3 regions of the Pelagibius sp. genome follow, and region 3 is predicted to be linked to each of the others. Evidence: riboswitches for the same ligand, from Rfam matches in the RefSeq annotation. Region 3 holds a riboswitch; each other region holds the start of a gene.

Region 1 (9,778 bases), 1.3 Mb from region 3:
TCGGGCCCGTCGGGGGTCTTTTCAACCTGCTTTGTGGCGCGATGCGTCCATCGTTTACCCTCGCGCCATTCCGGCAGGGCGTTGCGGATAATTTTCCCGGCCCAGTGCCGGTTATTGCGGAGTTTCCGCTCCTCGCTTGGATCGTAGGAAAAGACGAAGCTGCGTAGCGCTTCCGGCGGGCCCAGCGTTTCCAGCGCAGTGTTCGGGTTGGTGGAGGGCAGCAGGTCGCTTTGCAGATTGTCGCTCGACTGCAGAGAGCCTTCGCCGCTGCGGATTACGGGAAAGTGTTTCTCCAGCGTTTTGATCAACTGGGGAATCGTGAAGCCGGGGGCTGGGTTGGCCGGCTCGGCCACCGCCTGGATCGATCCCAGAAGCGCGATTAGAAGAACCAGGATGGGGGAGAGGTTTTTGATCAGATCGGACATGGCGTTCTCGGACAGTAGGGGCTCAGACATCAGGGGTGCCCAGACAGCAGGGGCTCAGACAGAGGGGACGGTTGTGGCCAAGCAGAGCCGGAGTCTCTCTTTTGTCGCGCCCAGATGGGCTCCGGTTCAACGGATTTTGCTGTTTCGCCGCCAAAACTCAGCTGAAACTCCGCTGAAACCTAAAACCCTGACACCATCTGCAGCCCATCCGCATCGAACCGCGTAGATGCCTATAATAGATCCGGGCTGGATGGATTGTTCTCGCGATTCCATCCAACGTGGATCTGCTCTAACCATTTGATGCTGATCGGATTCTGACGTGAAACCCGCTGACCTGACCCCCGCTTTGCCCCGCTTTCGCGACGCCCGCAAAACCGATGCGCGCGCCGTTGCCCAGCTCATTGAGATTGCCGGTGAAGGCATTGCCTGGTTTTTCTGGTCTCAGGAAGCCGAACCCGGCCAGGACCCTCTGGAAGTCGGCGCCGCGCGGGCGGCCCGCGACAATGCCAATTTCTCCTATCGCAACGCGGTCCTCGCCGAGCGCGGCGATGCCGTCGCCGGGATGCTCCTGGGATATCGCCTGCCGACACCCAGCGCCGGAGACCTGGCGGCGTTGGCGGAACTGCCGGCCCTGCTGCGGCCCCTGCTGGAGCTTGAGTACCAGGTTCCCGGCAGCTTCTACATCAACGCCCTGGCGGTTTTTCCTCAGTTCCGGGGGCATGGGCTCGGCGGCGCGCTCCTGAGCATCGCGCAAGAGCGGGCGCGGGCGGCGGGCTGCGACAGCCTGAGCCTTCAGGTCTTCGCGGAGAACGAACGCGCCTTTCGGTTCTATCAGCGTCACGGTTACGAGGTGGTCGACCGCCGCCCTATCTTCGCCCATCCCTGTTACCCCTACAGCACCGAGGTGCTGCTGGTGACGCGTTCGCTTGCCGATGTCGAGGGGCGCGACTTGACAGCCTGGGCCTAAAGCGCCCATTCTTTTCAGACATCTCAACGGGGTGCCCGAAAGGGGCTGAGAGGCGGTCGCACCGCTAACCCGCGGAACCTGATCCGGTTTGTACCGGCGTAGGGATTTGAGAAGCCTTCCGCGACAAGCGCCAAAAGCTTCCCAACCTTCGCCGCAGCAAGACAGCGGAGACGAGGAAGGCTATGACGGCGTGAACAGCAGCGAGAAACTGAAGCCCGATCTGCGGGTTTACTTCGTGATCGGGCCGGATCATGCCGGCGACCGCTCCTTTGTCGAGGTGGCGGAGGCGGCGGCGCGCGGCGGGGTGACGGCCCTGCAGCTGCGCGACAAGACCGGCGATACGGCGACGCTTATTGCAGAGGCAAGAAAGCTGAAGCTGGCTCTGGCCCCCTTCGGTGTGCCGCTGATCGTCAACGACCGGGTCGATGTCGCTTTGGCGGCCGGGGCCGAGGGCGTTCACATCGGCCAGCAGGACATGGCCCCCGCCGATGCCCGCAAGCTCCTGGGGCCGGACCGGATACTCGGCCTTACCGTGCAGAACGCCGAAGAGATCGCGGCGATGGAGCCGGGGCTGTTGGACTATGTCTCCATCGGCGGGGTCTTTGACACCGCCAGCAAGCAGAACCCTCATCCGCCGATCGGCCTCGACGGTCTGGCGGATCTTGCCGAGGCGGCTGCGCTGCGCGCACCCGGCCTGCCGATCTGCGCCATTGCCGGAATTACGGTGGAGACTGCCGCCGCGGTGATTGCGGCGGGCTGTGACGGGATCTCTGTGGTTTCCGCCATTGCCGCGGCATCCGATCCCAGGGTGGCGGCGGGCGAGCTGCGCAATGTCGTCGATTGGGCGCTGGATGCACGGGCGGAAAGCGCATGAGCGTTCCCATCGCCCTTACGGTCGCCGGTTCGGATTCCGGCGGCGGCGCCGGCATTCAGGCGGACCTGAAGACCTTCTCGGCACTCGGTGTCTACGGGGCCTCGGTGATCACCGCGTTGACGGCACAGAACACGCGGGCGGTGACGGCCATTCATGCGGCGCCGCCGGACTTCGTGACAGCGCAGCTCGATGCGGTTTTTGACGATCTTGCCATCGGTGCCGTGAAGATCGGCATGCTCGGCGAAGCCCCGACCATCGAGGCCGTGGCGGCAGGCCTGCAGCAGCGTGCGGTCGCCCGGCTGGTGGTCGATCCGGTGATGGTGGCCAAGAGCGGTGATGCCCTGCTGGCGCCCGCCGCAGTGGCGCGCCTGCGCCACGACCTGCTGCCCCTGGCCGGGGTAATCACACCCAATCTGCCGGAAGCGGCGGCCCTGCTCGACGGTCCGGTACCGGCGGACGAGGTCGCCATGGCGGAAGCGGCGCGGGCGCTTCATGTCCTGGGGCCAAAGGCGGTTCTGCTGAAGGGCGGGCATCTTGCCGACGCGGAGAGCGTCGACCTGCTGTTCGACGGGGAACGCCTGCACCGCTTTTCGGCGCCGCGGATTGCGACCGCCAACAGCCACGGCACCGGCTGCACGCTCTCGGCCGCCATTGCAGCCGGTCTTGCCAAGGGCCTGCCGCTGCCCGGCGCGGTGGCGGAGGCCAAGGACTACCTGAACCGTGCCCTGGCCGCCGCCGACTCACTGGGGGTCGGCAGCGGTCATGGGCCGGTCCACCACTTCCATGCGTTCTGGCAGGGAAAGGAGCAGGAACGTGAAACCCGATAGACCTGCCCGGCGCCGGGTACTGACCGGCGGGCTCGCCGCCCTTGGTACGGCCGGTCTGGCGGCGCCGGCCGTTGCCCGTTCGGCCCGGCTCTGGCGCATGGCAACCTCCTGGCCGAAGAACAGCCCCGGTCCGGGAATGACCGCTGAACGACTGGCCGAGCGCATCACCACGATGAGCGGCGGCGCGCTTCGGGTCGAGGTCTTCGGCGCCGGTGACCTGCTGCCGCCGCTGGAAGTTCTCGACGGGGTTTCCGGCGGTACGGTGGAGATGGGGCACAGTGCTTCGTTCTTCTGGCGTGGCAAGATGCCGGCGGCGGCTTTCTTTACCGCCGTGCCGTTCGGTCTGACGCCGGGCGAACATGCCGCCTGGATCACCCAGGGCGGCGGCCAAGAGCTGTGGGACGAACTCTATGCCCCTCTTGGCGTGAAGCCTCTGATGGGCGGCAACAGCGGCATGCAGATGGGCGGCTGGTTCACGCGGGAGATCACTTCCCTGGACGATCTGCAGGGCCTGAAGTTCCGCATCCCCGGCCTTGGCGGTGAAGTCTACCGCCGCCTCGGCGCGACGGCGGTGGTGGTGCCGCCCGGCGAGATCTTTGCCGCCCTGCAGTCCGGTCTCATCGACGGTGCGGAATTCCTCGGGCCCTGGAGTGACGCCGCTTTCGGCTTCTACAAGGTCGCGCCCTACTACTACTGGCCCGGCTTTCACGAGCCCAATGGGACTGGTGAATGCCTGATCAACCAGGCGGCCTTTGACGCGCTGACGCCCGAACTGCAGGCGATTGTGACCGCGGCCTGCGAAGCGGAGAACGCTTACGCGCTGGCTGAAGCGGACTGGCAGAACGCCGCGCGCCTGAAGTGGCTGGTGGCGGAAAAGGGCGTGCAGCTTCGTGCCTTCCCATCTGACGTGATGGCCGGGGCGCGGCAGGAGGCCGTGGCTGTGCTGGATGATCTCGCCGCGCGCGATCCCATGTCGGCCAAGATTCTGCCGTCCTACCGCACGGCGCTTGAGCGGGCGCGGGACTGGAGCCGGGTTGGGCAGGGTGCCTTCCTGGCCGCACGGGATGGATGATCAGCCCGGCATGACGCAAGAGGCGCCGTCGGTTTTCCTGCGCAGGGCCGCCGTCCGTTTTGACGGCCGGCCGGTTTTCGAAGGCCTCGATCTGGATCTGCCGGCTGGACGCTGGATCTGCCTGCTGGGCGAAAGCGGTGTCGGCAAGTCGAGCCTGCTGCGCCTGATTGCCGGCTTGTGCGCGCCGCAAGAGGCGCAGGGGGCGCTGTCTTGCAGCGACGGCTTGCCGCTCGCCGGGCGGGTCGCCTACATGGGCCAGGGCGATCTTCTGGCGCCCTGGGCCACGGTGCTGCAGAACGTCCTGCTTGGTGCGCGCCTGCGGGGCGGACGGTCCGCGGAACGCGCCGGGCAGGCACGGGCCAGAGAGGTGCTGGCCCGGGTCGGCCTCGCCGGCCGCGAAGACGCACTACCGGCGCAGCTCTCCGGCGGGATGCGCCAGCGCGTCGCCCTCGCCAGGACGCTTTTCGAGGACCGCCCGGTTGTTCTGATGGATGAGCCGTTTTCCGCCCTTGATGCCGTGACCCGGCATCGGCTGCAGGGACTGGCGGTGGAACTGCTCCACGGCCGCACGGTGCTGATGGTCACCCATGACCCCCTGGAGGCTTTGCGCCTGGCGGATCGCATCGAAGTTCTGGCCGGCTCGCCGCCGCGGCTTCGCCCGCTCATGCCGCCGGTGGGGCGGGCACCGCGCCCGCTCGACGATCCTGCCCTTGCCAAGCAGGTGGAGGCCTTGTTGTCGGCTCTCGGCGCGCCTGCGGCAGCCGCATGAAGGGCGCTCGGGTTCTCGTTGTTGCGCTGGGCCTGCTTTTGGCGTGGGAAGCGCTTGTGCGTGTCACCGCCGTGCCGCCTTTCATTCTGCCGGCTCCCTTGGCCGTCACCATACAGATAGTCTCGCAGGCCGAGCTGCTTCTGCATCATGGCTGGATCACCGCCGTCGAGATTCTGCTCGGCCTGTTTTTCGGCACGCTGGTGGGCATGGCCTCGGCTTTACTGATCGTTGCCTCCCGCCCGGCCCGGGCCTGGCTGATGCCGCTGCTGGTGATCAGCCAGGCCCTGCCGGTTTTCGCCTTGGCGCCGCTGCTCACCCTCTGGTTCGGTTACGGGCTTGCCTCCAAGGTCGTGATGGCGGGCCTCATCATCTACTTCCCAGTCGCCGCCGCCTTCGCCGATGGTCTGCGCCGTTGCGATCCCGGCCTCATCGACCTGGCAAGGGTAATGGGCGCAAGCCGGCGGACCATCCTGCTTCATCTGCGGATACCGGCGGCGCTGCCGGCGCTGGCCTCCGGTCTGCGGGTTGCCGCTGCGACCGCGCCTATCGGTGCGGTGGTGGGAGAGTGGGTGGGGTCCAGCCGCGGCCTCGGCTACCTCATGCTTCATGCCAATGCGCGGCTGCAGGTCGACTTGATGTTCGCCGCCCTGGCCCTGCTCGCAACCTTCTCTCTCATTCTTTACTTCACGCTCGATGCGGTCCTGCGCCGCCTGACCGCCTGGCAGCCGGAAAGCGATTCGGATTCCGCCGCCGGCTTTTCCCTGTCGTCTCGAAAGGAGTCTCTCTGATGGTCCAACGACTGCTTGCCGCCTTGCTGTTTCTTCTGATCGCCGTTCGCGCCGACACGGGCGAGGCGGCGGAGCGGATGACCGTGTTGCTGGACTGGTTCGTCAATCCCGACCATGCCGCCCTGATCGTCGCCCGCGACGCCGGTTTCTTCGAGCGTCACGGTCTGGAGGTCGAGTTGATCGCCCCCGCCGATCCCAACGATCCGCCCAAGCTGGTCGCCGCCGGCAAGGCCGACCTCGCCGTTTCCTATCAGCCGCAGCTTCACATGCAGGTCGCTGCCGGCCTGCCGCTCGTCAGGGTCGGCACCCTGGTGGCGACACCGCTCAACAGCCTGGTCGTGCTGGATGACGGGCCGATCGAAACTCTGGCCGATCTCAAAGGGCGCAAGATCGGTTTTTCCATCGGCGGCTTTGAGGAAACGCTGCTGCGGACCATGCTGGGCCGGGCCGGAGTTGCCTTGGAGGAGGTCGAACTGGTGAACGTTAACTTCTCCCTCTCGCCGGCGCTTATTGCCGGGCAGGTGGATGCGGTGATCGGCGCCTTTCGTAACTTCGAGCTGAACCAGATGGATATCGTCGGCCGCCCGGGCCGCGCCTTTTATCCGGAGGAGGAAGGGGTGCCGCCTTACGACGAACTGGTGCTGGTCGCCAAGACCGATACCCTCGACAGGGAAAAGCTGGCGCGGTTTCTCCTGGCCCTGGAAGAGGCGACAACCTTTCTCATGAATCACCCGCAGTCGGGTTGGGCACTTTTCGTCGCCAGCGACAAGGCGTTGGACGACGAACTGAACCGGCGGGCCTGGACCGACACCCTGCCGCGTCTCGCGTTGCGGCCTGCAGCACTGGACCAGGGCCGCTATGCCCGCTTCGCCGCCTTCATGGTGGAAAGCGGCATGATCCCGGCGACCGGCCCCGTTGCGGACTATGCGATCGATGTGAATGCGAAATAAGGCACGTTGGACATAATTCAGGTGTTTTCATAGGAATTTCCTATCAAAGCATCTGCTCAGGATGCGTTGCAAAGCCGCCGCCGCTGGCCATTTGATGAACGCAGGGGTCGTATCCGGCGACCCGGGATGAGCGGAGACTACGCAATGAAGAAGATGGTTATCGCGGCCTTGGTAACGGGCATGACGGCAACGGCTGCCCAGGCGGCGACGATCACCGAAGAAGAGGTCCTGGCGGCGCAACAGAGCTGGGCCGAGGGTATTGTCGGGATCGGGCAGACCTACCTCGACAAAGGCGATTACACGGCTGCCGCTTCGCAGCACATCAGGGAACTTTATGCCTATGAACAAGGCGGCGTACTCTTCAAGCCGACCCTGGCCTCCGACGATCAGTTCCGCGAGACTTTCGACGAGGCGCTGTCCTACTTCGTGGGCGGCGACATTTCGGAAGACAGCGGTTTTGCGATCAAGCCCTGGCGGCAGGTGCGTTTCGGCGAGCAGCAGATCATTCTGAACGGCGAGACGGCTTTTGCGATGGGCAACTACTACTTCACGCCCACCGATTCCGATGCGGAGACAAAGGTGGAGTACACCTTTGGCTACATAAAGGACGATGACGGTCGGCTGCGTATCAGCGTCCACCACTCCTCTGTGCCGTTTCAGAACTAGAGCGGCTTAGGCTTCCTCGCCGCTGCCTTCGAAAGTTTCGCTGACATTGGCCCAGGTGCTGCCCAGGTGACTGCGCAGGATCTTTGACAGCGCCGCGCCGTCGCGCGCCCGCAGGGCGGCAAGGATCGCCTCATGCTCCTCGATCGCCACGTCCCACTTGGTGTTGCGGCTGTTGGAGCGGTAACGTACCCGGTAAAGCCGGGCGTTTATGCGGGCGTGGGTTTCGATCAGGCTGGCATTGCCGCTGATGGCGACGATGGCCTTGTGGATCTGCTGATTGGCCTTGAAGTAGGCGAGGCGGTCTTTGCGCGCGTAGGCCGCCAGCATCTCGTAGTGCAATGCCTGCACTTCGTCCAGGTCTGCGGCGTTGGCGCGCGCGCAGGCCAGCTCCCCGCCCAGGGCTTCCAGCACACCCAGCACCTGCAGCAGGTCCTGTACCTCCGTCGGATCGGGATTGGAGACCACGGCACCGCGGTTGGGGAACAGTTCCACGAGCCCTTCGGTGGCCAAAACCTTCAAGGCTTCGCGCAGCGGGGTGCGGGAGACCTGCAGCCGTTCCGCCAGGGCACGCTCACGAATGCGCTCCCCCGCGGGCAGGGCGTCCTGCGCGATCAAATCGCGCAGGCGGTTGGCGACGCTCTTGGTCAGGGGTTCGCCGGGCTCCGCCGCGCTCGCGCGCGCCTCCTGCGGCATCTCCTGCTGTGCCTCAAGCGCCGCCGAATCGGCTGTGTCGTCCTGGCTCATCTTCCTCGGATCGTCCGGAATTCCTGCTGTCCGTTCTAGAGGTTGGAAGCGATGGCGTCCACGGCCTTTCAAAATGGTATGCCATTTTGAGCGATCTGTCTTTGGCTACTTTTCAATCTGGAGGATGTTATCTGACCTGTACCGAGTGGATACAGTAAAATATTGAAAAACAACAATTTGTAGAATGTGTCGATGCTTGATCCTCCGGATTATTGCCGGGAGAGTTGACAGCGATGCCCAGATCATTTTGTATACCATTCATAAATCAATAATCCGATCACTCGGAATTACGGGAGGAAGGCTATGAAGCCGCTCAAGCTATTCGGTGCCAAGTCACTGTTTTGGGGCGCTGCCGCCCTGGCGCTGGTCGCCGCCATCAACACCGCGCCGGTCCAGGCCGAAGAGGAAATCATCTTCGGCATTTCCGCGCCTGCGGGTTCCCTGCAGCAGTTGACCTCGGCGGAATTCACCCGCCTTGCCAACAAGCGTCTTGCCGGCAAGGCGACGGTGAAGCTGTTCGATTCCGCCCAGCTCGGCAAAGACAAGGAGCTGATGCAGAAGCTGAAGCTCGGCTCGGTGCACATCGCCCTGCCGTCGTCGATCATGTCATCCGTGGCCGATGAATTCGCGCTCTTCGACATGCCGTTCCTGGTGAAGGACCGGGCCCATCTGGCGCGTATCGAGAACGAAGTCTTCTGGAGCGATGTGGCGCCCACGGCGGAAGCCAAAGGCTACAAGGTGCTGGCGCTTTGGGAGAACGGCATCCGCCACATCAGCAACAATCTGCGTCCGATCAACACCCCGGCCGATTTGGAGGGCGCCAAGATCCGCACGCCGAAGTCCAAGTGGCGGGTGAAGATGTTCACCGAGTGGGGCGCCAACCCGACGCCGATGTCCTTCTCCGAGGTCTTCGTTGCTTTGCAGACCGGTGTGATCGAGGGGCAGGAAAACCCCTATACCAACATCTGGTCGGCCAAGTTGTCGGAGGTGCAGAAGTACCTCTCGGTCACCGGCCACGTCTATTCGCCGGCTTACCCGACCATGGGCAAGGCCGTTTACGACAAGATGGACCCGGCAATCCGCGCGGTGCTGGAGCAGACCGCCAGGGATGTCGCCGTCTGGGCCCGCTTCACCGGCGCCGCCGGCGATGCCGACTTTCAGAACAAGCTCGTTACCGCCGGCATGACCTTGAATGTCGCCGATCGCGAGTCCTTCGTTTCCGCGTCGAAGCCGATCTATGCAGAGTTCGCTTCGGAAGTACCTGCCGGCCAGGGTCTGATCGACGCAGCCCTGGCGCTTGCCGAATAACTGAACCTTTTCCCTGAGGTTGCCCCCGGCCCGGTGAAACGGGCCGGGGTTTTTCCTCCCGACGTTCTCTAGAGATGGGCATGATGTCTCTGGCCGGCCGCGTATTGCATCGTCTTCTTGAAGTCGTCACCATCGGTTTGCTGGTTCTCCTGGCGCTGCTGGTGGTCGCGGCGGTCACCTTCCGCTATGGCCTGAACTCCTCGCTGCCGTGGTACGACGAGGTGGCTTCGGTCCTGCTGGCCTGGATCACCTACTACGGCGCCGCCCTCGCGGCCCTGCGCCGCGGGCATCTGGGTTTCTCCGGCCTGGTGCTGAGCCTGCCCCTGCTGCCGCGCAAACTGCTTTTCATCCTCGCCGAACTGATCGTCTACGCGGTCTTTATCGCCAT
Region 2 (9,778 bases), 2.6 Mb from region 3:
GCGGGCGCCAATACTGGTCGATCAGCGGCGTGCCGCTCTTTGACGAGAAGGGCGTTTTCCTGGGGTACCGGGGCACCGGCCGCAACCTGACGGAGGAATACAACGTCCGCCGCATGGCTTTCGAGGCGCAGGACCTTCTTCTGCAAGCCGTTGAATCCTTTTCTGACGCAGTCGCTCTCTTCGACGCCGACGACTGCCTGTTGCTGTTCAACGAAAGTTATCTGGCGTTCCACCATTCCTCGGCGATGACCATCGGCCCGGGCATGCCCTTTGAGGAATTGATCCGCAATCAGGTCGAGAACGGCATGATTCCGGCTGCCTTCGGGCGGGAGGAGGCGTGGCTGGCCGAACGCATGGAGCGCCACCGCAACCCTTCCGAGGAAGTGGAGGTCGAACGGTCGGACGGAAAGTGGTTGCGCATTCGAGAGGAGCGAACGGCGAACGGTGGATTGTTCCTCACCGCCACCGACATCACTGAAACCAAGACCATCGAGCGCGCGGAGCAGGAGATACGCGACCGTCTGCGCGCGGTTATCGACCACCTGCCGGCCGGCCTGACCCTGAAAGATCAGGACGGCCGCTACCTTCTGGTCAATCAACAGTTCCGCGACCTCTTCGGCCTGGACGGCCGCGACCTTGTCGGTGCGACGGCCTTCGACAGTTTCAACAAGAGCGAAGCGGAGGTCTTCAATGCCCAGGATCGTATGGTCCTGAAAACCGGCATTCCCATGGAGGTCGAGTCGGAGGTGACGCGCCGTGACGGCAGCAAGGTTCTTGCGATGGTCACCCGCTTCCCGGTGCTGGATTCAAAGGGCGCTGCGATCGGTGTCGGCGGTATCCAGGTCGACATCACCGAGATGAAGGAAAAGGAGCAGCAGCTTCGCGAAGCCCGTGACGAGGCCGAGCGGGCCAACCGCGCGAAGTCGACCTTCCTGGCCAACATGAGCCACGAGCTGCGCACGCCGCTGAACGCCATCATCGGTTTCTCGGAGATCATGGAGCAGGGCCTCTTCGGGCCTCTAGGCAACCCGCACTACAGCGAGTACGCCGAAGACATAAGGCGCTCGGCCAGTCATCTGCTGTCCATCATCAGCGACATCCTCGACCTGTCGAAGATCGAAGCCGGCCGCATGGAACTCCACGAAGAACCCATCGACATTGCCTCGGTGGTCGAGTCCTGCCTCACGATCGTGAAGGAGTCCGCAGCCAACGGTGGCCTGGTTCTCACCTCCGCTTTGCCGGAGACCTTGCCTTTGCTGCATGCCGACAAGCGCTCGGTACGGCAGATCCTTCTGAACCTCCTGTCCAATGCCATCAAGTTCACGCCCGCCGGCGGCACTGTCGTTGCGGAGGCGGCCTTGGAAGAAAGTGGCCGGATCGCGCTGACCGTACGCGACAGCGGGATCGGCATGGCCGCGGACGACATCGAGATCGTGCTGCAGCCTTTCGGGCAGGTTGAAGGCGCCCATACCCGCAGCCACGACGGCACCGGGCTCGGCTTGCCGATCACCAAGTCCCTGGCAGAGATGCACGGTGGCAGTATGACTGTGGAAAGCGTGGAGGGCGAGGGTACGGAGATCATTGTCCGCTTTCCGGCCAAACGGGTGGTCAAGCGTCCTGCCGGCGGCGGTGCGTCCTCGCAGCGTTTGGCCTGATCCGCATCTGCGCTAGAGCGGCCAGACCAGCAGAATCATCGGTACGCTCACCGCAATCACCAGGACTTCCAGCGGCAGGCCCATGCGCCAGTAGTCGCCGAAGCGGTATCCACCCGGGCCGAGGATCAATGCGTTGTTCTGATGTCCGATCGGCGTCAGAAAGGCGCAGGATGCTGCCACCGCCGTCGCCATCAGAAAGGGGTCGGCGTTGACCCCCAGACGTTCGGCGATGGTGGCCGCGATCGGCGCCATGACCACGGCCGTCGCCGCGTTGTTCAGGATATCGGAGAGGGTCATGGTGACCACCATGACCACGACAAGCACTACGGCGGCCGAAAGTCCGGCGGTGACCGCCAGCAGGCTGTCGGCGATCAATGTGGTGGCGCCGGTGGTCTGCAGCGCCCCGCCGACCGGAATCAGCGATGCCAGCAGCACGATGACCGGCCAGTCGATGCCGTCGTAGAGTTCCCTGACCTGCAACAGCCCGGAGACCACCAAAAGGGCGACGGCGATGCCGAAGGCAATCTGTATCGGCACCAAACCCAGGCTGGCGGCGAGAATGGCAGCGGCGAAGATGGCGATGACCGCCGGCCCCTGTTTGCGCTTGCCGAAATGAAGTTCGCGTTCTGCCAGTGGCAGGCAGCCGAGGGCATGCACCAGGTCGGCCAGTTGCTCGGTTTCGCCGTGCAGCAGCAGCACGTCGCCCGGGCGGATACGAAACGACCGCAGACGTCCCCGGAAAGGCGTGCCCTGGCGCGACACCGCCAGGATGGTGATCCCGCGGCGGGAGAACAGGCGCAGGGAACCGACCAGGCGCCCGTCCAGGCGCGAGCCCGGCGCCACCACGGCCTCCATCAGGGTTGCGTCTTCCGGCGCCTTGACCTTTTTGCGGTCTGTTTCGTCGCGGTCGCCGATCACCAGGCCGAGCTTGCTGACGAACCTGTCGATCTCGTCGGGCCCGGCCTCGATCTTCAGGATGTCGCCGGCCTGAAGCTGCTTGCGCGTTGTCGCCGGGTAGACGCGGTCATTGCGGATCTGGTCCATGATGACGGCGTCGATGTCTTCGGTCAGTTCGTCGATTTCCTTTAGGGTCTTGCCGATGTGCGGGTTCTCGGCGGGTACGGTTACCTCTGTGATGTAGTTTTCGATGTCGAAGAGATCGCCGCCGGCCGTGCGGCCGCTGTCGCGCAGCGGGACGAGGCGCCAGCCGATGAGGGCTATGAAGACAAGGCCGGCGAAGGCGACCACCAGGCCGACCGGCGCATAATCGAACATGGCGAAGGGCTCGCCGCTCAGTTCGCCGCGATAGGAGGCGACGATGATGTTCGGGGGTGTGCCGATCAGGGTGACGAGACCGCCGAGAATCGATCCGAAGGAAAGCGGCATCAGCAGTTTCGCCGGCGAGCGGGCGACCTTGCGTGCCGACTGCAGGGCCATGGGCAGCAGAATACCCAGGGCCCCGACGTTGTTCATCATCGTCGACATCGCCGCGCCGAGACCGGCGAGAACGCCGACGTGGCTGCTGGTCGACCCGGATGCCGGGCGGATAAGGCGCGTGAGCAGATCAATGGCGCCGGAGCCGGAGAGAACACGGCTGAGGACCAGCACCGCCGCCACGGTGATCGTCGCGGGATGGCCGAAGCCGCTGAAGGCCTGGCCCGCCGGTACCAGGCCGGTCACGACCGTCGCCATCAGACAGGCGAAGGCGACGACGTCATAGCGCCAGCGACCCCAAACCAGCAGACCGAAGAGGCCTGCCAGAATGGCGAAGATCAACATCTGCTGTTCGGTCATTGGTGCCTTTGCAATTCTGTCTGGAAAAGGATGCGGTTTGCTGAAGCCCCAAGAGGCTGAAGCCCCAAGAGATTGTGACATTCCGATCAGAACGCCGCCAGCGCAAAGCCGCGCGCCCCTGGTCTGCGGCCCTGCAGATTGTGGTTTCCTTCGGCCGGGGCGATGGCTAAGCTCTTGGGATTAGTGAACTGGGGTGCCCGCTTTGTCGCGGGCTGAGAGAGTCCCATCGAACCTGATCTGGGTCATGCCAGCGAAGGGAGTTGTCACCGAGATGACCAAAGCATACAGCCTCTCATTTGCGGTCTCGGCCTCCCTGATAAAGGAAGGGAGCCAAGAGTGCAGATTGATCGCGTCGCGCCTCTGTTTGCGGAACTCCGCGAAAAAAGGCCGCTTGTACACTGTATCACCAATGACGTGACACCGGCCGTCATGGCCAATGTCCTTTTGGCCTGTGGGGCGTCGCCGATGATGGCGCGCGATGGCGCCGAAGTCGAAGAGGTCGTCCGGCGTGCCGATGCCTTGGTCGTCAACCACGGCACCCCGAGCCCGGCGCGCATCGATGCCGCGTTGAAGGCCGTGGCGGTGGCGCGGGATGAGGGTATCCCCTGGGTGCTCGATCCCGTCGGGGTCGGTGCATCGCGGCTGCGGCGCCGCGCTGTTGCGGCGCTCCTCGGCGAAGCGCCTGCCGTGGTGCGCGGCAATGCTGCGGAGATTGCCTTCCTGGCCGGAGAAGCGGCGGCCGCTCCGGGTGTCGATGCGCCGGAATCCGCAGGGCAGGATGGCGGGGCCGCGCTTGCCTTGGCGCAGGCGCAGGGCTGCGTGGTGGCGATGACCGGTGCCCAGGATTACATCGCCGGTCAGGGCCGGCTTCTTGCCGTCGCCAACGGCGACCCTTTGATGACGCGGGTCACCGGGCTCGGCTGCAGCACCACGGCCCTGATCGCCGGCTTTCTAGCGGTGGCGGACGACGCCTTTGCTGCAGCCGCAGCGGCGGTCACCCTGATGGGGCTCGCCGGCGAGCAGGCAGCGGCCGCGGCCCGTGGCCCCGGCAGCCTGGCAAGTCTCCTGCTGGATGCGCTTTACAGCCTGCAGCCCGCCGACCTCTGCCGTGCAGCGCGGTGGGCCGATGTGCCGTCGGAAAAGGCGGCGGAGGTAAAGACATGAACAGCTTCTCGCAGGACGCCTGGCAGACCATTGCGCCCCTCTACGGCAAGATTGCGGCGCTGCCGTTCAACCGCGAGCTGGCCGAAGGCAGCCTCTCGGCGGAGCGTTTTCGCTTTTACATTCTGCAGGACTCGCTCTACCTCGCAGGCTATGCAAGGGCGCTGTCACTGGCGGCGGCCAGGGCGCCGGATGCCGAGGCCGCGGCGATCTTCACCCGCTCCGCCCAGGGGGCAATCGAGGTCGAACAGGCCTTGCATGCCGGTGTCCTGGCCCGCTTTGGCGTCGGCCCCGAAGCGGCGATGCAGACCGAACCTTCGCCGAGTTGCTTCGCATATACAAACTTCCTGCTTGCCGCCGCCCAGAAGGATTCCTTCGAGGTTCTGGCGGCGGCGATCCTGCCCTGTTTCTGGATTTATTGGGAGATCGGCTGCCAGATCAGCGCGGCGGCCCAGCCCGGCAATCCCTACGCGGATTGGATTTCGACCTACTCCGATCCCGCTTTCGGAGAGGCGACGAAAGCGGTGATCGATCTCTGCGACCGGGCCGCGGCCGCGGCCGGTCCCGTCACCTGCGATCGGATGATGACCGCCTTCGTCCAGTCGTCGCGCTATGAATGGATGTTCTGGGACAGCGCCTATCGCCGCGAATCCTGGCCGGTCTAGAAAAGCGGTTTAAGGGTCTTTAAGGCCATGTCATGGCATGATTCCTTGATAAACCGCCGCCTATGGCCCCCAATAGTGCTGAAAGTCCGGGGTTGAGGGCGGCCAGGCGGCTGTAACGGAGAGTCACAACCCTGTGAGAGGCCTTTCGGCGGGATTTAGCCTCCCCATTTGACCTCCAAGCGGTCGCCGAAGACGGGTTTTACCCAGGCGCCCAGATCAGGTCGGGGGACCATCGAGACGTTCGGCAACCCCGCGACAGCGATACGGAGAAAGCATCATGAAAAAGGTTCTGCTGACCACTGCTTCCCTCGCCGCCGGGGCCTTTGCTCTCGGTGTCGCCTCTGTCTCGGCTGAAGAAGCCCAGGTCATCGAGCTGACCCAGACCGCCTGCCAGTTTGTCGAGATCGAGGCCGGCGGCGACCACGGCTACACATCCAACAGCAAGGCCGACTGCGACACGATCAATGCCGAGTCAGGTGCCGAGCGTCTGGCTTCCGCCAAGGTGCTGAACCTGAAGCCCGGCAAGTACATCTTCCGGGTCACCAACAAGAACGTGCCCTACGATCTCGGATTTTGGGTGCGCGAGCACGACTACGACTGGCGCAATCCCCTGCACAAGCTGAGCAAGACCTCGGTTTCCGGCGGCGGCCTCAGCACGGGGACGACCAAGGACTACGAAGTGACCTTGGAAGCCGGCGAGTACATCTACAGCTGCCCGCTGAACCCGACACCGGATTACAAGATCGTCGTTGAAGGTTGAGCTTCGGGATCGTGCCCGGTGACAAGAAGACCCGGGCCTTCCCCAGAACAAGGAACAACAAGATGGCCAAGACCATCCAAGCGGATATCTGCGTAATAGGCGGCGGCTCAGGCGGCCTCTCGGTCGCAGCCGGCGCATCGCAAATGGGCGCCAAGGTGGTGCTGATCGAAAAGGGCAAGATGGGCGGCGACTGCCTGAACTATGGTTGCGTGCCGTCCAAGGCGCTGATCGCCGCCGGCCATGCCGCCGACACGGTTCGCAACGCCGGCAAGTTCGGTGTCAACGGACACGAGCCCGAGGTCGATTTCCTCGGCGTGCGTGATCACGTCCGCGGTGTGATCGCGGCCATCGCCCCGCACGATTCGGTCGAACGCTTCGAGGATCTGGGTGTTACGGTTATCCAGGCCGCCGGCAGCTTCACCGGGCCGGACGAGATCGTTGCCGGCGATACCCGGGTCAAGGCCAAGCGCTTCGTCATCGCAACCGGTTCTTCCGCCGCGGTGCCGCCGATCCCCGGCCTCGACCAGGTTCCCTTCATGACCAACGAGACGGTCTTTGATCTGGCCGAGCGGCCGGAGCATCTGATCGTGATCGGCGGCGGCCCGATCGGCGCCGAACTGGCTCAGGCGCAGCGCCGTCTGGGTGCGCGGGTGTCGCTGTTGGAGATGTTTACCGTTCTCGGCAAGGATGATCCCGACGTCACCGCCTTCGCCCGCAAGCGGCTGGTAGAGGACGGTGTCGAAATCCACGAGGGGATCGCCATCAAGCAGATCAGCCAGGACGGCAACGGTATCGCCGTTGAGATCGAGGTCGATGGCAAACCGCAACGCATCGCCGGCTCTCATCTGCTGGTGGCCGCCGGACGCCGTGCCAACGTCAACGGCCTGAACCTGGAAGCGGCCGGCGTGACCTATTCCCCCAAAGGGATCGAGGTCGATGAAAGACTGCGCAGCAGCAATAAGAAGATCTTCGCCATCGGCGACGTTGCCGGCGGTTTCCAGTTCACCCACATGGCCGGCTATCACGCGGGCATCGTGATCCGCAATGCGCTTTTCAAACTGCCGGCCAAGGTCGACTACAAAGCCGTGCCCTGGGTCACCTATACCGATCCGGAGATCGCCCATGTCGGGATGACCGAAGCCGAGGCGCGCGAGAAGTTCGGCGATAAAGTCCGCGCGCTGAAGTGGTCTTTTGAGGAGAACGACCGGGCGCAGGCCGAGCGGGCGACCGACGGCCTGGTGAAGGTGGTGGTCGGTGCGCGGGGCAAGATCCTCGGCGCCTCCATCGCTGGCCTTCATGCTGGCGAGCTTCTCCAGCCCTGGGTCTTGGCGATCAGCCAGGGCCTGAAGATCGGCGCCATGGCGAACATCATCGCGCCCTATCCGACCCTGGGTGAAGTGAACAAGCGGGCGGCGGGCAGCTACTACACCCCAAGCCTGTTCAGCGAACGAACCCGCAAGATCGTCCGCTTTCTGCAGCGCTTCTAACGCCGCAGGCAGAGGCCGCGCGGCGGCCGGACGAGCGATTTTACCAAGGACACTCAATCCCACTGCCGGGGCGACGGCGCCCCCGCGGCAAGCCCGGAGTTTATCATGACCGACCATGTCCAGACCTCTGTTGGCCCCAGCTCTGTTGGCCCCAGCTCTGTTGGATCGAGCCCTGTAACCTCGACTCCCTCCGCAGCGCAGGGGTCGGGCGGGAAGCGCAAAAGCTCCGTAGTAAAACGCCTTGTGCCCCTGGCGGTCCTGGTGGCTGCGATCGGCGCAACCTTTTCCCTGGGTCTGCACGAGCACCTTTCCATCGACAGCCTGCGCGAACACCGCGCCTTTCTGAATGGCATCGTCGCCGATCACACCGTTCTCGCCGCTTTGGCCTTTATCGCGATCTATACGGCTTCAACCGCCTTGTCGCTGCCCGGCGGTGTCGTTCTGACCGTCGCCGGCGGCTTCCTGTTCGGCACCCTCTTCGGCGCGATCTATGTGCTCTTCGCCGCAACCCTTGGAGCCACGGTCGTTTTCCTGATCGCCCGCACGGCCCTGGGGTCCGCCCTGCGCGACCGCGCCGGCCCGTTTTTGCAGCGCATGGAGGCGGGCTTCAAGGAGAACGCCCTCAGCTATCTGCTGGTGCTGCGCTTGATCCCTCTGTTCCCCTTTTTCGTCGTCAACCTGGTTCCCGCTTTCCTGGGCGTGCCGCTGCGCACCTATATGCTCGGCACCTTCGTCGGGATCATTCCGGGAACCCTTGTCTTTATTCTGGCCGGCGCCGGGCTCGGTTCGGTCTTCGACCAGGGCGGCGAATTCACCGTCGGTTCTGTGCTGACGCCGCAGGTTGTTGCCGGCCTGGTGGGCCTTTCGCTGCTGTCGCTGATGCCGGTCGTTTACAAGCGCATCAAGGCCCGGCGCCGCCAGGGGTGAGCCGGGCCGGCGGGGCATTCAGGTGCGGCCGCGAGGGTGGCCCCCTGGCGCCCTTCCCGCCGGCTTGATATCCTGAGGCGGTGCAATTGCCGGGCGGCATGCCCGGCCTCGATGAAGAGGCGCTCATGCTTCGCCGCATTTTGGGTCCCTTGAAGGGGCTTCGGGTCTTTCGTTTTTCCGTTCTCGCAGGGCTGTTGCTCGCCGGCACGGTGGCTGCCGTCGCCGCCCAGGATATCCGGTTCTTCCGGGTGGGCACCGGTTCGACGGCGGGAACCTATTTCCCGGTCGGCGGGATCATTGCCAGCGCCATCTCCTCTCCACCGGGCAGCCGAAGCTGCGAGCGCGGCGGCAGTTGCGGGGTTCCGGGCCTGGTGGCGGTCGCCCAGTCGACCCGGGGCTCGGTCGATAACGTGCGCCAGATGCGCGACGGCAGCCTGGAATCCGGCTTCAGCCAATCGGATGTCGCCTTCTGGGCCTTCAACGGCCAGGAAATCTTCAAACAGGAAGGCGCCATCGCCAATCTCAGGGCCATCGCGAATCTCTATCCAGAGACGATTCATCTGGTGGTGCGTTTCGATGCCGGCATCAAGACGGTGGCCGACGTCAAGGGCAAGCGTATCTCCCTGGACCGGAAGGGCTCCGGCACCCGGCTCAACGCGCTGCTGGTGCTGCAGGCTTTCGGCCTGACCGAAGCGGATGTCGAGGGCGTGGCGCTCGCCTCCGGTTCCGCCGCCGATGCCCTGCGCGAAGCGGAAATCGACGGCTTCTTCTTCACCGCCGGCACGCCCGCCGCCGCGGTTCAGGAACTGGCCGAGGAGGCCCTGATCGATCTGGTGCCCATCGACGGCGGCGCGACCGAGGGTCTGCTGGCCGGCTCCCCCTTCTTTGCCAGACAGGTGCTGGCGAGCGGGACCTATCCGGGGATCGGCGAACGCGAGACGGTCTCCGTCGGCGCCCAGTGGCTGGTCGCCGAGAGCGTTCCCGAGGAAATCGTCTACGAGATTACCCGCTCGCTCTGGCATCCAAGCACCCGGCAACTCCTCGACAAGGGGCATCCCAAGGGTGCGCAGATCGTCTTGGAGAATGCCTTGGAGGGGCTGGGCGTGCCGCTGCACCCCGGCGCCGAGCGCTATTACCGCGAAGCCGGTGTACTGGAATAGGGCGCGCTCAGGAAAAGACGATAACCCCGGTCTCTTCGGCGGCCTCCTCGCGCCATTGCCGCATCAGTGGCCAGTCGGTCACCGTGCGGCAGTAGTCGGCCGCGGTCTGGCCGAGCGCCACGTCATAGGTGGCGAAGCGGGTGACCACCGGCGCGAAGAAGGCATCGGC
Region 3 (9,778 bases):
TGAGACGGCAGACCTCGAAGAGCTTCAGGGTCTGGGCCTCGATGCCCTTGGCGGCGTCGATCACCATCACGGCGGAGTCCACCGCCGTCAGGGTGCGGTAGGTATCTTCCGAAAAGTCTTCGTGGCCCGGCGTGTCGAGCAGGTTGAAGGTCTTGCCGGCGTAGTCGTAGGTCATGACCGAAGAGGCGACGGAGATGCCGCGCTCGCGCTCCACCTTCATCCAGTCCGAATGGGCGCGGCGCTGCTCGCCGCGCGCCTTCACGGCGCCGGCCATCTGGATCGCACCGCCGAACAGCAACAGCTTTTCCGTCAGCGTGGTCTTGCCCGCATCAGGGTGCGAAATGATCGCAAAGGTGCGCCGCTTGGCAACGGCCTCGGAAAGGTCGGTCATGCTCGAAATCTGTAAATCCCGGGAGCGGGCCCAATCGCCCGCGGGCTTGCCCGCGGGGCCGCAATGGCGCGCCTTATAGCCGGGCAGGGGGCAAATGTCGATCTGGAAGCCTGCTCCGGATCAAGCTGAGCGCAGAACCCTTAGCGATCCAAAATTCTGCGTTCTGGGCGTTGAAGTTCGTAAGGGCTAGCTAATTTTCAAAGACATCTAGGATCTCTGCCCATTGTAGGGCTCAGTGATCGCCATAAATGAATTTCACCCTTAAGAGTTGTATTGATTGGAGTGCCGTCTCGTGAGTTGGAAACAATTGTTTTAAAAATCATATGGTTATAAATCATACTGGTAGATTAACTTGACTTTTATCGTTGCACGCCGACGATAAGGTTTGATACCAAGTTTTAAAGTCTCGAGTCGCGATCTACGGCCAAGGAGGGCGAAATGGCGGGCTTAGCGGTTGCAGAAAAGCGCGAAGAAATGGTCGAGGCGGAAATTCTAAGCTATTTGCAACAGCATGACGAAACTGTGCCACCCTCAAACGTACTTCGTGACCTTCAAAAGGATATCTCCGAAAAGGAGATTATGCAGGCACTACGATTTTTGTTGCAGAGTGGTAGAGTTCGCATGGGACCACACATGAACCTCGAAGTGGTTGAATGATCTAAATGTTACACCGCAGCGACGGGTGCTGAACAATCGATTCAACCGACGTCATAGCATAGCTAGGGACGATCAAAGGAGTGTGTTTCAGCGCGATAGAGATCGTATTCTCTACTGCTCTGCGTTTCGTCGTCTTGCTGGCGTCACACAGATCGTTCGTGCTGGAGAGGCTGATGTATTTCACACACGCCTCACACACACGCTAAAAGTTGCACAGGTTGGACGCAGGCTTGCTGAGCGCCGTCTGGAGCAGCAGCCAGTCGAGTGCGATTTTTTTGGTGTCGACGCAGAAGTCGTTGAAGCTGCTTGCCTCGCGCACGATTTAGGTCACCCACCTTTCGGGCATCTGGGGGAACAGGTTCTCAATGAACTGGTTCTCGCTGAAGCTGATTCGGAGCGAGAAGGAGACGAAGATGGATTCGAGGGCAACGCACAGTCGTTTCGTATTTTAACTAAGCTTTCTGTCCGTTTCGTAGCACGCGATGGCCACCCAATTGACGGCCTCGACCTTACCGGAGCTTCTTTGGCAGCTTGTCTGAAGTATCCGTGGGTTCGTGATCCGAAGGATTCGCGGCGCGCCAAAAAATGGGGTGTTTATAGTTCAGAACTCGACGACTTTGAATGGGCTCGCGCAGGTTGGGCTAGCGATAACAAAACGGCGGAAGCCGAGTTAATGGACTGGGCAGACGACATTGCCTACTCGGTACACGATCTGGAGGATTTTCACCGTTGTCGAGTGATCCCTTGGCACCAGATTTTCGGCAGTGAGGCTAAGGGGGCAGAGGAGATCGTTCAGCGGGCTTTCGGCGCTTGGAGCAAGGCTGCTAGCGGTAAACCTCCAAAAGATGCAGAAGGAAGGCTAAGAAAAGCGCACGGGCGTCTTGAAGAAGTTTTCTCACTCGTTCCGAAAGTGATTTCAACTCCATACGAAGGAAGTTGGGAACAGCGGCAACAACTTCGTTTGCTGACTTCCCAACTGATCGGTCGATACATTGATGGAATAACGTTGAAAACGCAGAGCGAATTTCGACCGAATGAATCATGCGTCCTTATTGATGAGACGCATGAGGAGGAAATCAGGATCCTCAAACAAATTACGCGGGATTATGTGCTGAATAATCCGGCCTTAGCAGCTCAGCAGAAAGGGCACGAACGCATTCTACGCGAGCTGTTTGATGACTTATATCTCGATACCAAGTCCGGCAACCCGAAATATTTCCCGGGCAGATTCAAATATTTGGTCGAAGACGAAAGCGTATCGACTGAGCGCGCAATTTCAGATTGCATTGCTAGCCTTACAGAAGCTGAAGCGATTGGACTTCATGGTCGTCTTCGTGGGTATGCTAGTGGGTCGGTGCTGGATCCAATTGTTCGCTAGCTATGTCACTTAGCTGTTTTGGTTTGCAGAAACTTCCCTTCCGGTAATTCCGTTTCATTTAATGCCGTTTTGTTGTTTAATTTGACAACAGAAGGTGGATAGAATGCCGGAAAGGAGCAGACCATGGCAGTCAGCAGGTTGCGGCCGGCCCCCCGGGCGCAGGGCGCCGATCCCACCGACCCGGATGTCGAGGCCTTGCGGGCGAGCGCGCGCATCGTGGCCCGGATGGAGGTGGCGGACGCGGTCACCGAGGCCCTCAACGCCTATGCCGGCAGCCTGCGCGATCTGCAGCAGGCGACCGGCCTGGACCCCGCTTTCGTCTCCAAGCTGGCCGGCGGCAAGGTGAACAAGCAGGGCGCGACCGTCGCCTCCCTGGCGCAGATCGCGCTGGCCATGAACAAGACCCTGAAGATCTCCATCGAATAGGCCCGCGGTCCTTGCAAGGCGACGGCATCCTGCCCTGGTTTAGCTTCCTCGCCGACATGATGCTGGCGGCCGCGGCGCTCTATGTGACGTCGCAGGCGCTGCGCGGCTGGTACCGCGAGCAGCAGGCCGAGAAGATGGTTGAGGGGCCGGAAAAGCAGGCCAAGATCAACGACGCCAAGACCTTTTATGCCCTGGCCAGTCTCTCCAAGGTCTGGGTCCTGCTGCTGATCCTCGGCGGCACCGCGATCAAGCTGGCCATCAATCTCTACAACGCGCCCTGGACGAACTGAGCGCGTCTTCGGGGCTTCGGTTCAGGAACCGCGCCGGCGCGCGATCAGCATCCAGGCGCAGACCAGGGTGCAAAACCCGAAGAGCGTGAGGCCGAGAATCTCGAAAACAAGATGCCCCTCGATGCTCAGGGCCAGGGCGCTGCTGACCGTCAGCAGCAGAGAGGCGACGAGCATGACCCAAAGCACGGCGGGGTGATGGCGCTTTGCCTGAGTCTCGTAACTTTCCCTGAAGGTCAGCTTTTCGGTCGTGACCTGCAGGCCCTTGGTCCACTTGCGGACCAGGAAGATGTAAGGAAGTACGACGATGGGGATGAGGATCAGCCCCTGCCATTTGAGCGCTACCCCGACCGCGATGGTAACGGCGATGAGCGCCATGGTGTAGCGGATGACGCCTTGCTTTATCTCGTGATGTCGTGTCTCCGTGTCGATCTCATATCCCTTGCCGAACTTGCCCCAGGGATAAAAGGCGGGTTTTCCGGACTTTGTATGTTTGAAACAACTGCTTGCCAGCGCATCGAAGTACCCCAAAACGACTCTCCACAACCCTTGGATTAGAATAATCTAACCAATTCCCGGAGATTGTCATGGGCGCAAAAGCCTTAGAAGTCCTGATTACAAGTTGTCTCTAATTTCTTTCAGCCCGCGTTTCTGCCGCCCGTCGCCGTCGAAGTTCGCCGGCGCCAGCCAGGCTTCGAAAGCGGCCTTGGCCTGCGGCCATTCCCGGTCGAGCAGGGAGTACCAGGCGGTGTCGCGGTTGCGGCCCTTGATCACCGCGGCCTGGCGGAAGACTCCCTCGAAGGTGAAGCCGAGACGTTCGGCGGCGCGGCAGGAGCCGGCGTTCAGCGCGTTGCACTTCCACTCATAGCGCCGGTAGCCCAATTCATCGAAGACCCGGGCCATCATCAGGTACATCGCCTCGGTGGCGATCGCGGTGCCCTGGAGGGCGGGGCTGTAGTTGATGTGGCCGACCTCGATGGAGCCTGCCGCCGGGGCGATGCGCAGATAGCTGGCGACACCGAGCGCTTTTCCGGCGGCCTGATCGACGATGGCATGGAACAGCGGATCATCGCTGAGGCAGGTCGCTTCCATCCACTTGCGAAAGGCCGCCGGATCGTCGAAGGGCCCGTAGGGCAGGTAGGTCCAGATGCGGTTTTCCCGGTCGGCGCCATAGGCGGCGAAGAGGTCGGCAGCATGGGTCTCAGGGCTCAGCGGTTCCACCCGGCAGAGACGGCCTGCCATTGCCGAGCGCGGCGGCGCGGGCGGCGGCATCCAGCCGGGCAGGGGATCGCCCAGAGGAGCATCGGTCGGTTGGTTCGGGTTCTCTCGCGCGTCCGGCATGGCGGTCTCTGTATCAGGGGCTGGGCGACCGCGCCTTCATGCAATCAAGCGGTCCGGCAGACAAGGGCCAGATCGGCAAACTGCAGGGAGCCACTTAGGCGTTGTCCCGAAATGGCGTGAGGCCGGCGCGCAGCCAATCCCGCAGCGCGGCAACCGCCGGCCGGACCTCATCGCCCGCCCGGCAGACGAAGTAGACGGCCCGCTCCAGAGGCAGTGTCACATCGCTGACCTGGACCAGCCGCCCGGCGGCAAGGTCGTCCGCGGCCAGCAGGCGCCGGACTAGGGCGACAGCCTGGCCGTCGAGGGCGGCGGCGATCAAGAGGCCGGTATCGCCGTAGCGGTCTCCCGGCAGCGTTTCGCCGCTGGCGCCGCCACCCGCTCTTTCCAGCCAAGGCTCCCAGCCCGGGTTGTAATCGTCATGGACCAGCGGCAGGGCTGTGAGCGCAGAAGGCTCGATCGGCAGTGGCCGATCACCGATCAACCCGGGTGCCGCCACCGCCACCAACTCTTCCCGCGCCAGCAAACTGGCATGGAGGCCCTTCCAGTCGCCCTTGCCGAAGCGCAAGGCAGCGTCCACCGTCTTATCGGTGAAGTCGACCGGGGCGTCGTTGGTGTCCAGCAGGATGGCGATCTCCGGATGGCGCGCCCTGAAGTCCGGCAGCCTGGGCAGCAGCCACTTCATCGCCAGGGAGGTGGTGAGGGAGAGGGTTACCGTTTGGTCGGTCTTGCGCCTTTCCAGCTCGGCGACGCCGTTTTCCAGCGCGGCAAAAGCTTCGCGGCTGGCGCGGAACAGCACTCGGCCGTCGTCGGTGAGCCCGGCACCCCTTGCCGTCCGGTGGAAGAGGGTGCTGCCGAGCTGTTCCTCCAAGCCCCGGATCTGACGGCTGACCGCGCCGTGGGTCACGGCCAGGGCGTCGGCGGCGCGGCTGAAACTGCTGTGCCTTGCCACCGCGTCGAAGGCCTGGATCGCCCGTAGCGAGGGAAGCCTCATCGCCTGTCTTTCTGTTACTTAAACTCACAGAAGGCGTGAGCTTATATCGTTTGCGCTACCCCGCAAGATATTATTTTTTATCGATAAATCTTGCGCGAGGGGTGCGCCAAGCCGGAAAGCCCTTCAGCCTGAAATCACATCAAAGACGGTAGACCGGGAGGCCCCCGAAGGCTCCGTCTATAGGAAGGATAAGTCATGCCACAACGTCACAACCCCCCTTCGATCCGCCCGGTGGGGAACGACTTCAAAGGGATCTACACCCATGCCGTGGCCCTTGAGGCGCCGCAGAAGCTGTTCTTCATTTCCGGTCAGATCGGTGTCGACCCGCAAGGGGTCACGCATGAGTCTTTCGAAGACCAATGCCATGAGGCCATGGCCAGCGTGGAGACGCTCCTCAGCACCGTCGATCTCTCGATGAACGATATGGTCCGTGTGGTCTACTATCTGACGAAGGCGGGAAACCTGCCGGCGCTGACGAAGATCCGCCAGGCCCGCTGGGGCGGCAATGAGGCCCCGGCGGTGACGACCCTGGTCATCGCCGCCCTGGCCCGCCCCGAGTATCTGGTAGAGATCGAGGTTACGGCGGGCCGCTAGATCGGCGAAACGGTCGGTCGGCCTAGCGGTACCGGTCCAGCAGCGCTGCCCAGCTTTCGGTGTCCATCGCAACGCGGGACATCCGTCCGGGCACCGTGTCGCGATGACTTGTGATACCGAACATTTCGTCCTGCACCTCGCCGACGCTTGGCGCGGTGGCTGCGTTGGGGTAGGTCTCGACCGTCAGGGCCGCGCCGTATTTCTTCTTGAGATTGGCGGTCATGTGCGTGGCGACGAAGTCGTTCAGCGCATCGCCGGTCAGGCCGAGCTCTCGGCCGACCTTATCGGCATCGCCCTGTCCGGGGACGATTCGGGCACTACTGTCGGCGTTTTTGGTTGTCGACCAGCCATTGGTTTGGTGCAACGCGACGACCTCGCCGTTGACCCGATACACGGTATGCACCGGGACAGCGCGCTGCTTTGCGATCTGTGCGGCCCTCTCGGTTGCCGAAAGCTCCTCTGGGCGCGTCTGCAGGGCACGCTGCATCATCTCCCAGCGTTCGGGGTCGGTCTCCTTCAGGTCATTAAGCCGATGAAGCTGCGGTTTGATCTCGCGTGCCTCGGCGAGAGGAATGCCACTTTGTATCGTTGTCATCTGATCCTCCGTTCATCGGGATCCCCCGGTGATCCGCGAAGAGTCACCGCTGCAACTTCAGCAAGAAGAATGCCAAGAAACATCAATTTTTTAGGCGCTTTGACTCCCTTTGAAACCCTTAGATTGAGCCTGCAAGAGGTGTGAGCGCCGAGGTCAGTAAGTTGAAAATAGGCGGCACTAATTGCCGCCATGGAAGGCTTTGCCTAGCTTTGGCCGCTGATTCAGGGCGACTTCCGCCCTGGTCTCCCATGCCGCCGGATACAAGATCCTTACCGCTCGGCTAGACGGAATCCGCATGGGGAGCGGAGGCGATGCGCAGAAACATCCGGTCCTCGTGGCGGATAAAGCGTTCCTCTCGGGCAAAGCGATAGTTTTCTCGCCCCAAGGGGTCGGCGGCCAGACGGGCGCGGTAGGCTTCGTAGTCCGCCAGGCTGGCAACGTTGTAGAGACCGTAGGCGGTGGTCGCCGAACCCTCGTGCGGCGCGTAGTAGCCGATGAGGTCAGCGCCGCAGCGCGGTATCGCTTGGCCCCAATTGCGCGCGTAGATCTCGAAGAGCTCCTTCTTGAAGGGGTCGATTTCGTAGCGGATGAAACAGGTGATCATGGCACGGTGCTCCGGGTTGCTTGTCGCTGCCATAAAGCACGGATCGTCTGCTCCAAGATTCGCCTGATATCGAAGTGTGCCCGCGGGACCTTGGCCCTTCCTCCGGCTCTTCTCCGTCCTTTCCGGGGCCTTGCCAAGGCCGGGGGCGGGGCCTAGTCTGGCGCTGTCTCAACGGGGTGCCCAAGCGGTCTGACCACAGTGGTCTGATGACTCTGGGCTGAGAGATCGGGGCGGTGCTGCCGCCCGGTCAACCCGATGAACCTGACCCGGGTAATGCCGGCGGAGGGATTTGAGCGGAAGGCCTCTTCGGAAAAGACCCACCTCAAAGCCAGCCGCCCCATAGCGCTATGGAGCGATGTTATGCGAATTCCCAGTTTCCTGGCGGCCCTCGGCCTTGCCGCCGTCATAACGGCCGGCCTTTCCGGCGCCCCCGACGTTCTTGAGGCGGCCGAGGCAAAGAAGCGCCTGACCGTCTACACCTACGACTCCTTCACCTCCGACTGGGGTCCTGGCCCCCAAATCAAGGAAGCTTTCGAAGCCGACTGCAATTGCCTACTGGATTTCGTGGCCGTCGACTCTTCGGTGGGCGTGCTCAGCCGACTGCGCCTGGAAGGGGCGTCGAGCAAGGCCGATGTCGTCCTGGGGCTCGATCTCAACCTGATGGCCGAGGCCAAAGAGACCGGACTTTTCGCCGAGCACGGCTTGGCGGCGGAGGGTTTTGTGCTGCCGGTCGCCTGGCACGATGAGACTTTTCTGCCCTTCGATTACGGCTATTTTTCCTTCGTCTACGATACCGAGAGCCTGACCGCACCTCCGCAGAGCCTGAAGGAACTGGTGGAGGCGCCGGACGATCTGAAGATCATCGTGCAGGACCCGCGCACCTCGACGCCCGGGCTTGGCCTGATGCTCTGGGTCCGCGCCGTTTATGGCGACAAGGCGCCCGAGGCCTGGGCCAAGCTGGCGCGCAAAACGGTGACCACCACCAAGGGCTGGAGCGAGGCCTACGGCCTGTTCCTGGAGGGTGAGGCGCCGCTGGTGCTGAGCTACACCACCTCGCCGGCCTATCACATGATTGCCGAGGACTCCGCACGCTATCAGGCCGCTGCTTTCGAGGAAGGCCACTACATGCAGGTCGAGATCGCCGGCATCCCGAAGTCGGCGCCGGAGCCGGAACTGGCCCGGCAGTTTCTCGCCTTCATGGTCAGCCCGGCCTTTCAATCGGCAATTCCGACCGGGCAATGGATGTATCCGGTGATCAATCTGCCTGAGGGCCTGCCGCGCGAATACGGCAAGCTGGACTACCCGTCGCGCCCCCTGCTGATCCCTTCGCAGGAAGTGGCTGAAAACCGCAAGGCCTGGATAGAGGAATGGCTACAGGCCGTCAGTCGGTAGCGGCCGACACCGGCTGATCGCGACCATGCCCTGGTGGCTTCCAGCGAGTCTCTCGCTCAGCGTTGTTGGGCTCCTCGTCGGCGGAGCGCTGCTGGCCCTGGGGCTGACCGCCGGCGGACTGGCGCTGGCCGACAACCTGGGACAGCCCTATCTCTGGCGCGTGGTCTGGTTCACACTCTGGCAGGCGGCGCTTTCCACCCTGTTGTCGGTGGCCTTTGCAATCCCCCTCGCCAGGGCCCTGTCAAGGCGCCGCTTTCCGGGCCGTGGTTTGCTGCTCCGCATTTTCAGCCTCTCCTTGGTGGTGCCGGTCATCGTCGCCATCTTCGGCATCGTCGCCGTGCATGGCCGCCGGGGCTGGGTCAACGAGGCCCTGGAAGCCTTTGGCTTTTCCGGCGTTCATTACCTCTACGGCTTGGGTGGCATCCTGATCGGCCACTGCTTTCTCAACATGCCCTTTGTCGCCCGGATACTGCTCCAGGCCCTGGATACGGTGCCGCCGGAAAGCTGGCGCGTCGCCAGCCAATACGGTCTGCGGTCGCGGGATCTCTTCCGATTGATCGAGTGGCCTGCCATGCGCACGGTTCTGCCCGGTGTGGCCGGTCTCGTCTTCATGCTTTGCTTTACCTCCTTCGCCGTGGTGCTGACTCTGGGCGGCGGTCCCAAGGCGACGACCCTCGAGGTCGCGGTCTATCAGGCCCTGCGCTTCGACTTCGACCTCGGGCGCGCGGTGACCCTGGCGTTGGTGCAGCTTGTCTGCTGCGGCGGCATTGTTCTGGCGGTGTTGCACCTCTCGCTGCCCGGTAACCTCTCGCTGACCGAAGGGCGCGCTTATCCACGGCCGGACCGCGCCGGCTGGCCGGGTCGGCTGGCGGACAGCGCGATGATCGGCGGCGCCATGGTCTTCGTGCTCCTGCCGCTGGCTGCGGTGGTTCTGGCGGGCTTCAATGCCAAGGCGGCAAGCGTACTCACTGATCCGGCCCTCTGGCGTGCGCTCGGCCAGTCGCTGACCATCGCCATGGCCTCGGCGGTCCTGGCTTTGCTATTGGGGGCTGCCTTGCTGATCAGCAGCCGCAGCCTGCGTCACCGCCTGTTGCGCCCGGCGGCGGCCAATCGGCTGGAGCT

The links. A riboswitch is a leader RNA that binds a small molecule or an ion and turns the genes downstream of it on or off. The one in region 3 is predicted to bind thiamine pyrophosphate.
Region 1: linked by a shared signal. The riboswitch ahead of thiE (thiamine phosphate synthase) and the one ahead of thiB (thiamine ABC transporter substrate binding subunit) in region 3 are both predicted to bind thiamine pyrophosphate.
Region 2: linked by a shared signal. The riboswitch ahead of thiM (hydroxyethylthiazole kinase) and the one ahead of thiB (thiamine ABC transporter substrate binding subunit) in region 3 are both predicted to bind thiamine pyrophosphate.

The regions. Positions count from the first base shown of each region.
Region 1 covers NZ_OZ252224.1:803,218-812,995, forward strand. Annotated here, with positions in the region: gene ACP146_RS03920 (hypothetical protein) at 1-455, opposite strand, end outside; gene ACP146_RS03925 (GNAT family N-acetyltransferase) at 745-1,392, shown strand; TPP riboswitch at 1,410-1,515, shown strand; gene thiE (thiamine phosphate synthase) at 1,583-2,266, shown strand; gene thiD (bifunctional hydroxymethylpyrimidine kinase/phosphomethylpyrimidine kinase) at 2,263-3,093, shown strand; gene ACP146_RS03940 (TRAP transporter substrate-binding protein) at 3,080-4,165, shown strand; gene ACP146_RS03945 (ABC transporter ATP-binding protein) at 4,176-4,934, shown strand; gene ACP146_RS03950 (ABC transporter permease) at 4,931-5,722, shown strand; gene ACP146_RS03955 (ABC transporter substrate-binding protein) at 5,722-6,672, shown strand; gene ACP146_RS03960 (hypothetical protein) at 6,817-7,338, shown strand; gene ACP146_RS03965 (GntR family transcriptional regulator) at 7,345-8,082, opposite strand; gene ACP146_RS03970 (TRAP transporter substrate-binding protein) at 8,386-9,390, shown strand; gene ACP146_RS03975 (TRAP transporter small permease) at 9,471-9,778, shown strand, end outside.
Region 2 covers NZ_OZ252224.1:4,721,205-4,730,982, reverse strand. Annotated here, with positions in the region: gene ACP146_RS22085 (PAS domain-containing sensor histidine kinase) at 1-1,655, shown strand, start outside; gene ACP146_RS22080 (SLC13 family permease) at 1,668-3,449, opposite strand; TPP riboswitch at 3,629-3,725, shown strand; gene thiM (hydroxyethylthiazole kinase) at 3,786-4,613, shown strand; gene tenA (thiaminase II) at 4,610-5,275, shown strand; gene ACP146_RS22065 (hypothetical protein) at 5,553-6,035, shown strand; gene ACP146_RS22060 (dihydrolipoyl dehydrogenase family protein) at 6,098-7,522, shown strand; gene ACP146_RS22055 (TVP38/TMEM64 family protein) at 7,766-8,449, shown strand; gene ACP146_RS22050 (TAXI family TRAP transporter solute-binding subunit) at 8,575-9,609, shown strand; gene ACP146_RS22045 (glutathione S-transferase family protein) at 9,617-9,778, opposite strand, start outside.
Region 3 covers NZ_OZ252224.1:2,071,834-2,081,611, forward strand. Annotated here, with positions in the region: gene ACP146_RS09875 (peptide chain release factor 3) at 1-391, opposite strand, end outside; gene ACP146_RS09880 (hypothetical protein) at 830-1,048, shown strand; gene ACP146_RS09885 (deoxyguanosinetriphosphate triphosphohydrolase family protein) at 1,131-2,426, shown strand; gene ACP146_RS09890 (hypothetical protein) at 2,550-2,852, shown strand; gene ACP146_RS09895 (hypothetical protein) at 2,864-3,142, shown strand; gene ACP146_RS09900 (hypothetical protein) at 3,164-3,670, opposite strand; gene ACP146_RS09905 (GNAT family N-acetyltransferase) at 3,755-4,480, opposite strand; gene ACP146_RS09910 (LysR substrate-binding domain-containing protein) at 4,575-5,471, opposite strand; gene ACP146_RS09915 (RidA family protein) at 5,667-6,065, shown strand; gene ACP146_RS09920 (hypothetical protein) at 6,088-6,660, opposite strand; gene ACP146_RS09925 (NIPSNAP family protein) at 6,941-7,297, opposite strand; TPP riboswitch at 7,427-7,570, shown strand; gene thiB (thiamine ABC transporter substrate binding subunit) at 7,625-8,656, shown strand; gene thiP (thiamine/thiamine pyrophosphate ABC transporter permease) at 8,682-9,778, shown strand, end outside.